DNA from 2 places in the Bradyrhizobium commune genome. Region 2 is predicted to be linked to the other one. Evidence: predicted binding sites of a transcription regulator. Region 2 holds the regulator's gene; the other holds the start of a gene.
The links. Region 2 encodes PhoB, which activates phosphate uptake and scavenging genes when phosphate is short. Its sites were predicted from a motif close to TGTCATNNANCTGTCAT; they were not measured.
Positions count from the first base shown of each region.

Region 1: the regulator PhoB is predicted to act here: its motif matches at 4,051-4,067, upstream of IC761_RS21430 (acetoacetate decarboxylase).

Region 1 is NZ_CP061379.1:4,517,009-4,522,725, forward strand. It holds gene IC761_RS21415 (MFS transporter) at 1-548, shown strand, start outside; gene IC761_RS21420 (carbohydrate porin) at 555-1,958, opposite strand; gene IC761_RS21425 (transporter) at 1,977-2,996, opposite strand; gene IC761_RS21430 (acetoacetate decarboxylase) at 3,098-3,880, opposite strand; gene IC761_RS21435 (patatin-like phospholipase family protein) at 4,118-5,311, shown strand.
Region 2 is NZ_CP061379.1:7,352,585-7,358,301, reverse strand. It holds gene pstC (phosphate ABC transporter permease subunit PstC) at 1-163, shown strand, start outside; gene pstA (phosphate ABC transporter permease PstA) at 165-1,010, shown strand; gene pstB (phosphate ABC transporter ATP-binding protein PstB) at 1,007-1,828, shown strand; gene phoU (phosphate signaling complex protein PhoU) at 1,840-2,556, shown strand; gene phoB (phosphate regulon transcriptional regulator PhoB) at 2,571-3,278, shown strand; gene IC761_RS34540 (GcrA family cell cycle regulator) at 3,592-4,101, opposite strand; gene IC761_RS34535 (aspartate aminotransferase family protein) at 4,569-5,717, shown strand, end outside.

The DNA of each region.
Region 1 (5,717 bases), 2.8 Mb from region 2:
TCTTCGTCTGCGGCGCCTCGACCAATGGCCTGGTCCAGGTGCACTTGATCCCGATGTGCCTCGACTTCGGCATTCCGCAGGTGCAGGCGGCAAGCCTGCTCGCGGCAATGGGAATCTTCGACTTCTTCGGCACCATCATGTCGGGCTGGCTGTCGGACCGTTACGACAATCGCTATCTGCTGTTCTGGTATTACGGCCTGCGCGGGCTGTCGCTGATCTTCCTGCCGTTCAGCGATTTCTCGTTCTATGGCCTCTCGATCTTCGCGATGTTTTATGGCCTCGACTGGATCGCGACGGTGCCACCGACGGTGCGCCTCACCGCGCAGAAATTCGGGCCCGAGCGCGCCAATCTGGTGTTCGGCTGGATCTTTGCCGGCCACCAGCTCGGAGCCGGCACCGCCGCCTTCGGCGCGGGTCTGTCGCGGACGCTGCTGCAAAGCTATCTGCCGGCCTTCTTCGTCGCCGGCGCGCTCTGCGTGTTCGCCTCGCTGATCGTGCTGGCGCTGGCGCGGCAGCCGAAGCCGCAACCGCAGCCCGCGATGGCATGAGCCGGCCTAGTACCTGAACGTGGTGGTGAACCCGAACACGGCGGCGTCGCCGATCCGCGAGGTCCCGGTCGGATCGTTCGGATTCGGGATGCCGCCGGAGGGACGCACCACATACTGGAAATAAGGCGCGATCAGCCAGCCCGGCTTGATGTGGGCTTCATAGATGATTTCAAGCAGGGCTTCGCTGCTGCGCACCGGGCTCTGGATGCCGCTGAAGATCTGGGTGTCGACGTCGAGGCTTCGCGCGGCGCCTGAAATCCGCATATAGGCCACCCCGATCCCGAACCGGTCAAGCGGACGGCCGGGCGTAAAGCCGACAAAGCCGACGCCGCCGTCGAGATAGAGGTCGATCAAATTGCGATCCGGCGGGCTGTAGGCGATGCGGCCGAACGCGGTGACGCCGGGTATCGAGGCCGACACGGTCTTGTCGGGCTCGGCCCCCGGCGGCCGCCAGAGCGTCTGCTCGATGACCGCGTAGATGCCGTAGTTGCCGCGAAGCTTGGCCGGGATGCCGGATCCGGTCGGGTCTGCGAGCGAGAATCCGTCCGCGGTGAAGCGCTGACTGTCGAAGTCGCCGAAATGATACCAGCCGCCGGGCGTGAAATTGCCGGCGAGCGAGCTGCCGCCGATATCGAGATGATAGTCGAAATGGACCTGCCCGATCACCCATGCCGGATCATTGACGCGGAACGCGAGACCATGATTGTCGCGGGTCTGCGGATCGCCATCGCCGGGTGCTGCCGCGCTACCGTTGAACACGGCACCGAAGACGGTGACGTTGTCCGCGACCTGGGCCTTGACGCGAATGCCGGGGACCGCGATCGGGGGCGCGGGTCCGCCGGCCGGCAGATTGGTGGCCTTGATCGCGGGCCAGCCGAACGTGCCGTTGATGAAGAGGTCGTCGGTCTCGCTGTCGAAGAACTCGACGTCGGCGGCCTGCTGGCCCGCCCTGATGTTCAGCCGCCCGTCGAAAAAGCTCTGCTCGAAATAGGCGTTGTAGAGCCGCTGGTCGGGCAGCGCCTCGATCTCGCTGATGGTGGCGAGGTTCATGATGTAGTTTCGCGTCAGCCCGCGGCCGTAGATGATGAAGCCGTTGGCGTAGAAGCGTCCCCCGGTCCAGCCGACGAGCTTGTCGAGATCGGCATCGACCGAGAGATCGAGCCGGCCGAAATTGATGGCGCCGCGTGACACCCCGCCCGAGACATTGCCGATGTTGTCGACGATGTAGGTCGCGCCGAAGTTCAGGCCCTTGTTGGCGAGCCCGTCATGCCATTCGTTGAACCATTTTGGAAACAGCCAGTCGGCCGCGCTCTCGTCCTTGGCGCCTGCAAACGCACTCGTGCCCGCAAACAGCACCGCTGCCACCGCGAGCGAGCCACGCAACGCAAACACCTGGGCAGACCCACTCACGGCTGATACCGGCTGGCGCTATTTCTTGAAGATGCCTGTGCGCCGCATGAACAGATAGGCGAGGCCGATCGAGCACACCATCATCGCAGCAGCCCAGAGGAAGCCCTCATCGACATCGGTGAGCGGCAGGCCCTTGGTGTTCATGCCGAAAATGCCGGTGATCAGCGTCGGCGGCAGCAGGAGCGTCGTCACGATCGACAGCGTGTGAAGGTGGCGGTTGCTCTCCTCCTCGTTCTTGAAGCGCAGCTCTTCCTCGAGCAGCCGGCTGCGTTCGCGGAGCTCGACGATGTCGTGATCGAGCCCGTCGAGCCGCTGCGCCAGCCTTGCGGCATGAATGCGCAGGGACGGGGCCAAATGATCCGTGTTCTTCTGGTCGAGGCGGTGAAACAGCACGCGCAGGCCCGTGAGCTGGCGGTGCAGCCTGACGCAAGTCCGGCGCAGCCGGCCGAGGTTGCCGCGCATATCCGACTTCACATCGTCAGCGAGGATGCGCTCCTCGATGCCGTCGATCTCCTGTCCGAGCTTGTCGGCCATCCGGTCCAGCGTGTCGGCGACCTCGTCGACGATCTTCTCCAGCAGACGAGCGACATTGTCGACGCGGTAGCCGCCTTCGAGCACCCGGCGGGTCGCATCCGCCGAGCAGAGCGCCTGGTGGCGGCCGGAGACGAGGAGATGCTCGGTCATGACGAAGCGCAGAAACGCGGTCTCCTCCGTCGGGCTGTCGATGTCACGGACGAGGTCGGAGAACACACCGTAGACGCAACCGTCGATGACGTGGAGCTGCTGGAATGTGTCGTTGGACAGCAACAGCTCACGCGCGAGCGGCGGCAGGCTCGCGGCCGAAATCCACGGCTTCGCCCGCACGTCGTTCAGGTTGAAATGCAGCCAGAGCCGGCCGTCATGGCTGAACTCGATCCGCTGGTCGATCGGGAGCGGTTCCGCGCTGCCGTCGCTGTGCAGGCGGAACGCCCACACCAGGCCCGGTATAGCGGGTACGGCGTCCGATAACGCGCTGACAAGCTTTGCCGGCTCAGCCATGCTCACCCCCACAATGCAGCCCATGTCCGGGGGGCTTCGCCTCCTCCGGATCTCCCGCGGGTACTGAATTACGCCAGTGTTACAGTTTGATGATGGCCGCCCTATTCGGCGGCCATCCCCGTCGCGGCGGCCGCCTCGGCCTCCTTGACGTAGTCGTGCACGACGCGGCCGAACGGCAAGGTCAGGTCGGCGATGTAGTGATGCGCGCCGAGGCAGCGCCGCACCGGGAAATCGGCAACCGGTGCATTCACATGGGGAACCAGATGCAGCCGGCCTGGGCCGATCCAGGAGCCCTTCGGCACGATGTCGATCAGGTTGATCGCGACTAGCTGGCAGACTTCGAGATGGCCATCGACGCCGGGGATCATCTTCAGGTTGATCTGCGTCTTCGACAGCGTCGCGCGGGTGAGATCGCCGTTGCCGGCCATGCTCTCATGCTTGTAGCCCATCGTGCCCATGGCGACGAGCTGGCCGGCATATTCCAGCGTGCCCGTCAGCGTGTCCTTGACGATCTCGAGCTTGGGATGGGCGTACTTCTTGGGAAAGCCCCAGATCTCGCGGCCGGCGGCGATCGGCGGATCGTCGTCGAGATACATCTGCGAGACGAAATTGACCTCCTCGCCGTTGAGGCGCGCGGGGATGACGAGGCCGGATTCGGTGTAGCTGCCGAAGCCGGAGGAGTCCGGCATCCTGATCCATTCATAGTGCACGATCGGCTGATCGATCGGCTCCAGCGGCTCGGGCAGGCCGCCGCGGATCAGGTCCGGATCGGTCTCATAGGTGATGACCAGGAATTCGCGGTTGACGAAGCGATAGGGCCCGGCCGGATAGCTCGGTCCGGCAGCCGGCATGGACGGAAGTCTGAGCAATTCTTCCCTGCGCATCGCGGATCTCCTGTGTGATGTCTGTGATGTCGGCCCCGGCAGCTTCTCGCCTGATGCAAATGGCTAGCCGTCCTCATTGACTCCCATGTGAAGGATTTCCGTCAAGCCCACGACCTCTGCCATTCCCGTATGAGTTGACGTGCATGCGAACGATGCACCGGCGCCAACTTTGTCATCACATCGTCACCGCGGGACGCAATCGTTTCCCCAGATCATGCTCGGCAGGAGGCATCGGCCATGGACGCCCGGACGTCGCAAGCGACACAGACGTCGCAACCGACCCATCAGACCCATCAGCCGCCCGCGCGAGGCTGGCGCCCCGAGCGCTGCGACCGCGTCGCGCTGGTGCTGCAAGGCGGCGGCGCGCTCGGCGCCTACCAGGCCGGCGTCTACCAGGCGCTGCACGAGGCCGGCATCGAGCCCGACTGGGTCTGCGGCGTCTCGATCGGCGCGATCAACTCCTCCATCATTGCCGGCAACAAGCCGGAGAAGCGGCTCGAAGCGTTGCGCATCTTCTGGGAGCGTATCACCAACCGCAAGATCTGGCACTACACGCCCGACGGCGACATCTTCCGCCAATGGCGCAATCTCTACAGCTCCTGGATGACGTCCGCGATGGGCCAGCCGGGCTTCTTCACCCCGCACCAGGTCAATCCCTGGCTCAGCCCCGTCGGCGCCCGGACCGCGACGAGCTATTACGACACGGCGGCGCTCAAGGCGACCCTGCTCGAGCTCGTCGATTTCGACCTCATCAACGAGAAGAAGGTCCGCTTCGCGGTCGGCGCTGTGAACGTGCTCTCCGGCAACTTCATCTATTTCGACAACGCCCATGACGACATCGAGCCGGAGCACATCATGGCCTCGGGCGCCCTGCCCCCGGCGCTGCCGATGGTGCGGATCGGCACCGATCATTTCTGGGACGGCGGCATCGTCTCCAACACGCCGCTCCAGCATCTGCTCGACCAGGAGGATGCGCTCAATTCGCTGGTGTTCCAGGTCGACCTGTTCAGCGCGCGTGGCGTGCTGCCGCGCTCGATCCAGGACGTGATGGCCCGCCACAAGGACATCATGTATTCCTCGCGCACCCGCCACAACACCGACGTCTATCGCCGCAGCCACAATCTCAAGGTCCTGCTCTACAAGGCGCTGACGAAGATCCCGGACGAGCAGCTGTCCGACGAGGACCGACAGCTCAAGGCCAGCCTGCGCAACATGCCGGAGATCGCGATCCTGCATCTGATCTACCAGCAGAAGGCCTATGAGGGCGACGCCAAGGACCACGAGTTCTCGGGCACCTCGATGCGCGAGCACTGGACCTCAGGCTACGAGGACACCAAGCGCACGCTGAAGCGGCGCGACTGGATCAAGATGCCCGAGGAAGGCATGGGGCTCGTGGTGCACGACGTGCACCGGGAGACGGAGAGCGCGTAAGCGATGCGACGCGGGGCCAAAGCAATCGCCTTTTGCTCGATGTCGTCCCGGCGAAGGCCGGGACCCATACGCTCAGAGTGCAGCCATAGCGCAAACTGATAACTCCGAGTTTTCGCCAAACCACTTCCGTGGTTATGGGTCCCGGCCTTCGCTGGGACGACGGCCGGGAGCTAGTCCGCGCTGCCAATACAAAAATGCGAAAACAACCCCATGCACAGTAGCCGGGCGTGGCGGATCAATGTGACTTACGCTTTCCCGAAGAGAATTTGACTCGTCGGGCAAAACAGGGGCATGATGTCATCATTGCAAAATCGCACGATCGCTCCGCTCCGCGCTGACCGGCGACGTGGCCAGGCGACGCCCCGTACCATAATCTGCTTCAGGTTCTGCCTGAACTCCGGTTCCG
Region 2 (5,717 bases):
CACCACGATCTCGGCGGCGATCGCGAGCGAGTTCGCCGAGAGCGACGGTCTGCACCAGTCCGGCCTGATCCTGCTCGGCTTGCTGCTGTTCGTGCTGACGTTCTTCGTGCTCGCCGGCGCGCGGCTGATGCTGCTGCGTCTCGAGAAGAAGGCGGGGAAGTAACATGAACCCGATTTACGTACGCCGCCGCCGCAAGGACATCGTCATCCGCGGGCTCTGCATCGGTGCCGCCGCCTTCGGCGTCACCTGGCTTGCGCTGATCCTGATCACGCTGCTCTACAACGGCGTGGCCGGTCTCAGCCCAGAGTTATTCGTCGCCGACACTCCGCCTCCGGGCTCGACCGAAGGCGGCCTGCGCAACGCGATCGTCGGTTCGATCATCATGACCGTGATCGGCGTCGGCATCGGCGCGCCGCTCGGCATGTTCGCCGGCACCTACCTCGCCGAGTACGGCCGCAACGACAAGCTGACCTCGGTGATCCGCTTCATCAACGACATCCTGCTCTCGGCGCCCTCGATCATCATCGGCCTGTTCATCTACGGCGCGGTGGTGGTGCCGATGCGCGGCTTCTCGGCGATCGCCGGCTGTCTCGCGCTCGCCGTCATCGTGATCCCGGTGGTGCTGCGCACGACCGAGGACATGCTGCTGCTGGTGCCGAACGCGCTGCGCGAGGCGGCCTCCGCGCTCGGCCTGCCGCGCTCGCTGGTGATCAAGCGCATCGCCTATCGCGCCGCCCGTTCCGGCCTCATCACCGGCGTGCTGCTTGCCACCGCCCGCGTCGCCGGCGAGACCGCGCCGCTGCTCTTCACCGCGCTGTCGAACCAGTTCTTCAGCCTGAGCCTGAACAAGACGATGGCGAACCTGCCGGTCACCATCAACAACTTCGTGCAGAGCCCCTACGCCTATTGGAAGCAGCTCGCCTGGAGTGGCGCGCTGCTCATCACCCTGACCGTGCTTGCCCTGAATATTGGCGCGCGCATCCTTGGCGCCGAAAGGACCGCAAAATGAGTGATCTTTCCGTATCGATGAGCGCGTCCGGTGGACTGCCCCAGGCCCCCACGCTGCCCGAAGCCCCCGCCAAGGTGACGGTGCGCAACCTCAACTTCTATTACGGCGAGCACCATGCGCTGAAGAACATCAACCTGGTGCTCGGCGCCAACCGTGTCACGGCGTTCATCGGGCCTTCCGGCTGCGGCAAGTCGACCCTGCTGCGCATCTTCAACCGGATGTACGACCTCTATCCGGGCCAGCGCGTCACCGGCCAGCTCATGCTGGACCAGACCAACGTCCTCGACCCCAAGCTCGACCTCAATCTGCTGCGCGCGCGCGTCGGCATGGTGTTCCAGAAGCCGACGCCGTTCCCGATGACGATCTACGAGAACATCGCCTTCGGCATCCGTCTCTACGAGAAGATCTCGAAGTCCGAGATGGACGACCGCGTCGAGAAGGCGCTGCGCGGCGGCGCGCTGTGGAACGAGGTCAAGGACAAGTTGAATGCGAGCGGCCTGTCGCTCTCCGGCGGCCAGCAGCAGCGCCTCTGCATCGCCCGTACCGTCGCGGTGCGGCCCGAGGTGATCCTGTTCGACGAGCCCTGCTCGGCGCTCGATCCGATCTCGACCGCCAAGGTCGAGGAGCTGATCCAGGAATTGAGCGAGAACTACACCATCGCGATCGTCACCCACAACATGCAGCAGGCGGCGCGCGTCTCCGACAAGACCGCGTTCATGTATCTCGGCGAGCTGATCGAGTTCGACGACACCAGCAAGATCTTCACGTCGCCGACCGACCGGCGCACGCAGGATTACATCACCGGCCGGTTCGGCTGAGGAGACAGGACATGGGTTCGGAACATACCGCAAAAGCCTTCGACTCCGACCTTCAGGAGCTGACCCGGCTGGTCGCCGAGATGGGCGGCCTCGCCGAGCGCATGATCGTCGATTCCGTCGACGCGCTGATCCGGCGCGACGTCGCGCTCGGCCAGCGCGTGGTCGCAACCGACGTCGAGATCGACGCGCTCCAGAAGAAGATCGAGGAACGCGCCGTGCTCACCATCGCCCGCCGCCAGCCGATGGCGGTCGATTTGCGCGAGATCGTCGGCGCCATGCGGGTTGCGACCGATCTCGAGCGGATCGGCGACCTCGCCAAGAACATGGGCAAGCGCGTCGCGGCGCTGGAGACCGATTTTCATCCGCTGAAGCTGTTCCGCGGCCTCGAGCACATGACCGATCTCGTGCAGCAGCAGGTCAAGTCGGTGCTGGACGCCTATGCCGCGCACGATCTGCCGGCGGCGATGGCGGTGTGGAAGGGCGACGAGGAAGTCGACGCCATCTGCACCTCGCTGTTCCGCGAGCTCCTCACCTACATGATGGAGGATCCGCGCAATATCTCGTTCTGCATTCACCTGATGTTCTGCGCCAAGAACATCGAGCGGATCGGCGACCATGCCACCAACATCGCCGAGACGGTGTTCTACATGATCGAAGGTCAGGCCATCACCGACAAGCGGCCGAAGGGCGACATGACGACCTTCGCCGCGCCGGTCCCGAATACGTAAGGAGCGACGACCCCATGGGCGCACGCATTATGGTGGTTGAAGACGAGGAAGCTCTGACCGAGCTTCTGCGTTACAACCTCGAAGGCGACGGCTATGACGTCGAGACGGTGATGCGCGGCGACGACGCCGACACCCGTCTCAAGGAGCACATCCCCGATCTGATCGTGCTCGACTGGATGCTGCCGGGTCTCTCCGGCATCGAGCTGTGCCGACGGCTGCGCGCCCGGTCCGACACCAAGCAGCTGCCGATCATCATGCTGACCGCACGCGGCGAGGAGAGCGAGCGGGTTCGCGGGCTCGCGACCGGCGCCGACGACTACATCGTCAAGCCGTTCTCGGTCCCCGAGCTTTTGGCCCGCGTGAAAGGCCTGCTGCGGCGCGCAAGCCCCGAGCGGCTCGCCACGGTGCTCGCTTTCGGCGACATCGAGCTCGACCGTGAAAAGCGCCGCGTGGCGCGCTCGGGCCGGCCGATCGATCTTGGCCCGACCGAATATCGCCTGCTCGAGTTCTTCCTGGAGCATCCCGGTCGCGTGTTCTCGCGCGAGCAGCTGCTCGACAGCGTCTGGGGCCGCGACATCTATATCGACGAGCGCACCGTCGACGTGCATATCGGCCGCCTGCGCAAGCTGCTCAATCTCGGCCGCGAGCAGGACCCGATCCGCACCGTCCGCGGCGCCGGCTATGCGCTGGATGATCGGTTCGCGAAGGCCGAGCAGACGTAAGCCGACCTGAAGCGCGATGAGATTGGGATGAATCGTCATCGCGCTTTAGGTTGTTGTTCGAGCATGATCTTTTCGGAAAACCGCTGCGCACTTTTCCGGATCATGCTTTAGCGAGCTGCCGCTACAAAATCGGTGCCGTCCCGGCGAAGGCCGGGACCCATAACCCCAGGGCGTAGTTGTTGCGCGAAGAGGGTAACTCCGAGTCTCCTTAACCACATCTGCCGGTGGTTATGGGTCCCGGCCTTCGCCGGGACGACAGCGGAGTTTGTTGAGCCGTTATCACGACGGCTCCTAAACTTGACTCAGATCTATCTCAGCGCGGCGGCTTCGCGGGCGCCCGCCGCCGATCCGCGGCCGGTTGATACGCCACCCGCGAATGCTGGGCGCAATAGGGCAGGCCGGAGAGCGCCTTGCCGCCGCAGAAGAAGAAATCCGGGCTCGAGGGATCGCCGACCGGCCAGTGGCAGGTCGCCTCGTTCAGCTCCAGCAGCGACAGCCGCTGGCTCATCGGCACCACGTTGTCGTAGGTGACCGGTTCGGCCTCGACCTCGATCTCGAAGGCCTGCGCCAAGGCGGTGTTGCCGCGCGCAATGGGACGGCTCACCCGCATCATATGCTGCGCGGGACGCGCCTTGCGCGGCCGGGGAGCCGCCGACGACGGGCTCTTGGCACGGCCGGACAGGCCGAGCCGGTGCACCTTGCCGATCACGGCGTTACGGGTCACATTGCCGAGCTCGGCCGCGATCTGGCTGGCCGAAAGTCCTGCTTCCCAGAGCTTTTTCAACTGCTCGACGCGATCGTCGGACCAGGTCAAAACCGTCATTGCACCCTTTCCTTCGTCGCGCGCCAGCCATCCTGGGGCGGCACGACGAATGCCTAAGCCTCGAAAAACCCATGCCGCCAGAATCCCTTAAGGCTCGCCGGGCACAACAATGCGCCCGAACGTTTACGCCGGTACATGAGGACTTTTGGGATCAGAACTGCCGCACGAGATGTCGTATCTGACAAGCCAAACGCTACAATATGGCGTGACTCGCGCGCAAGAGTCCGCCGACTCGCTTCCACATGTTCCGTGGCGAAAACTCCGCAAATTCGCCACCGCAAGACTACGGATTCAGCGTTTCGCGAGGCTGTCCGGTGGCATTGACACCCGTGGCGCCAAGCATAAGATAGTGACGCGTGCCGCCCTTAAAAGGCGGCACGTTTCGTTTTCCGGACCGGTCAATGGTGCGCTGCGTAAGGCGCCTCAGGCCATCCGAAACGCCCAAATGACAGCCAAAAGAGACGGTCATGACCAACAGCGCCGCGCCGCATCTGCTTCCCGTTTTCGCCAGGGCCAACATCGGCTTCGAGCGCGGCGAGGGCGTCTGGCTGATCGCGACCAATGGCGATCGCTATCTCGATTTCACCTCGGGCGTGGCGGTGAACGCGCTCGGTCATGCCCATCCCGCGCTGGTCAAGGCGCTGCAGGAGCAGGCCACAAAACTCTGGCACATGTCGAACCTGTTTCAGAGCCCGGACGGCGAGAAGCTCGCTGTCCGCCTCTGCAACGAAAGCTTTGCTGACTTCGTATTCTTCTGCAATTCCGGCGCCGAAGCGCTGGAGGGCGTGATCAAGCTGGTGCGGCATCATCACTTCTCCAAGGGCCATCCGGAGCGTTACCGCATCATCACCTTCGAAGGCGCTTTCCACGGCCGCACGCTGGCGACCCTGGCTGCCACGGGCTCCGAAAAATATCTCGAAGGCTTTGGTCCGCCGATGGATGGCTTCGACCAGGTGCCGCATGGCGACATCGAGGCCGTCAAGAAGGCGATCGGTCCGCAGACCGCCGGCATCCTGATCGAGCCGATCCAGGGCGAAGGCGGCGTGCGTTCGTCGCCGCCCGCCTTCCTCAAGGCGCTGCGCCAGCTTTGCGACGAGAAGGGCCTGCTGCTCGCGTTTGACGAGGTGCAGACCGGCATGGGCCGCACCGGCGATCTCTTCGCTCATCGGCGCACTGGCGTCACACCCGACGTGATGTCGCTCGCCAAGGCGCTCGGCGGCGGCTTCCCGATCGGCGCAGTGCTCGCCACCGCCGACGCCGCGGCCGGCATGGGTCCCGGCTCGCACGGCTCGACCTTCGGCGGCAATCCGCTCGCGATTTCGGCGGCGAACGCCGTGCTCGACGTCATGCTCAAGCCCGGCTTCTTCGATCACGTGCAAAAGATGTCGCTGCTGCTCAAGCAGAAGCTCGCCTCCGTGATCGATCGTCATCCCGACATCGTCAGCGAAGTGCGCGGCGAGGGGCTCTTGATCGGCATCAAGGCCGTGGTGCCCTCCGGCGATCTGGTCGCAGCGCTACGCAATGAAAAGCTGCTCACCGTCGGCGCCGGCGACAATGTCGTGCGTTTCCTACCGCCCTTGATCGTGACCGAAGCGGAGCTCGAGGACGGCGTCGCG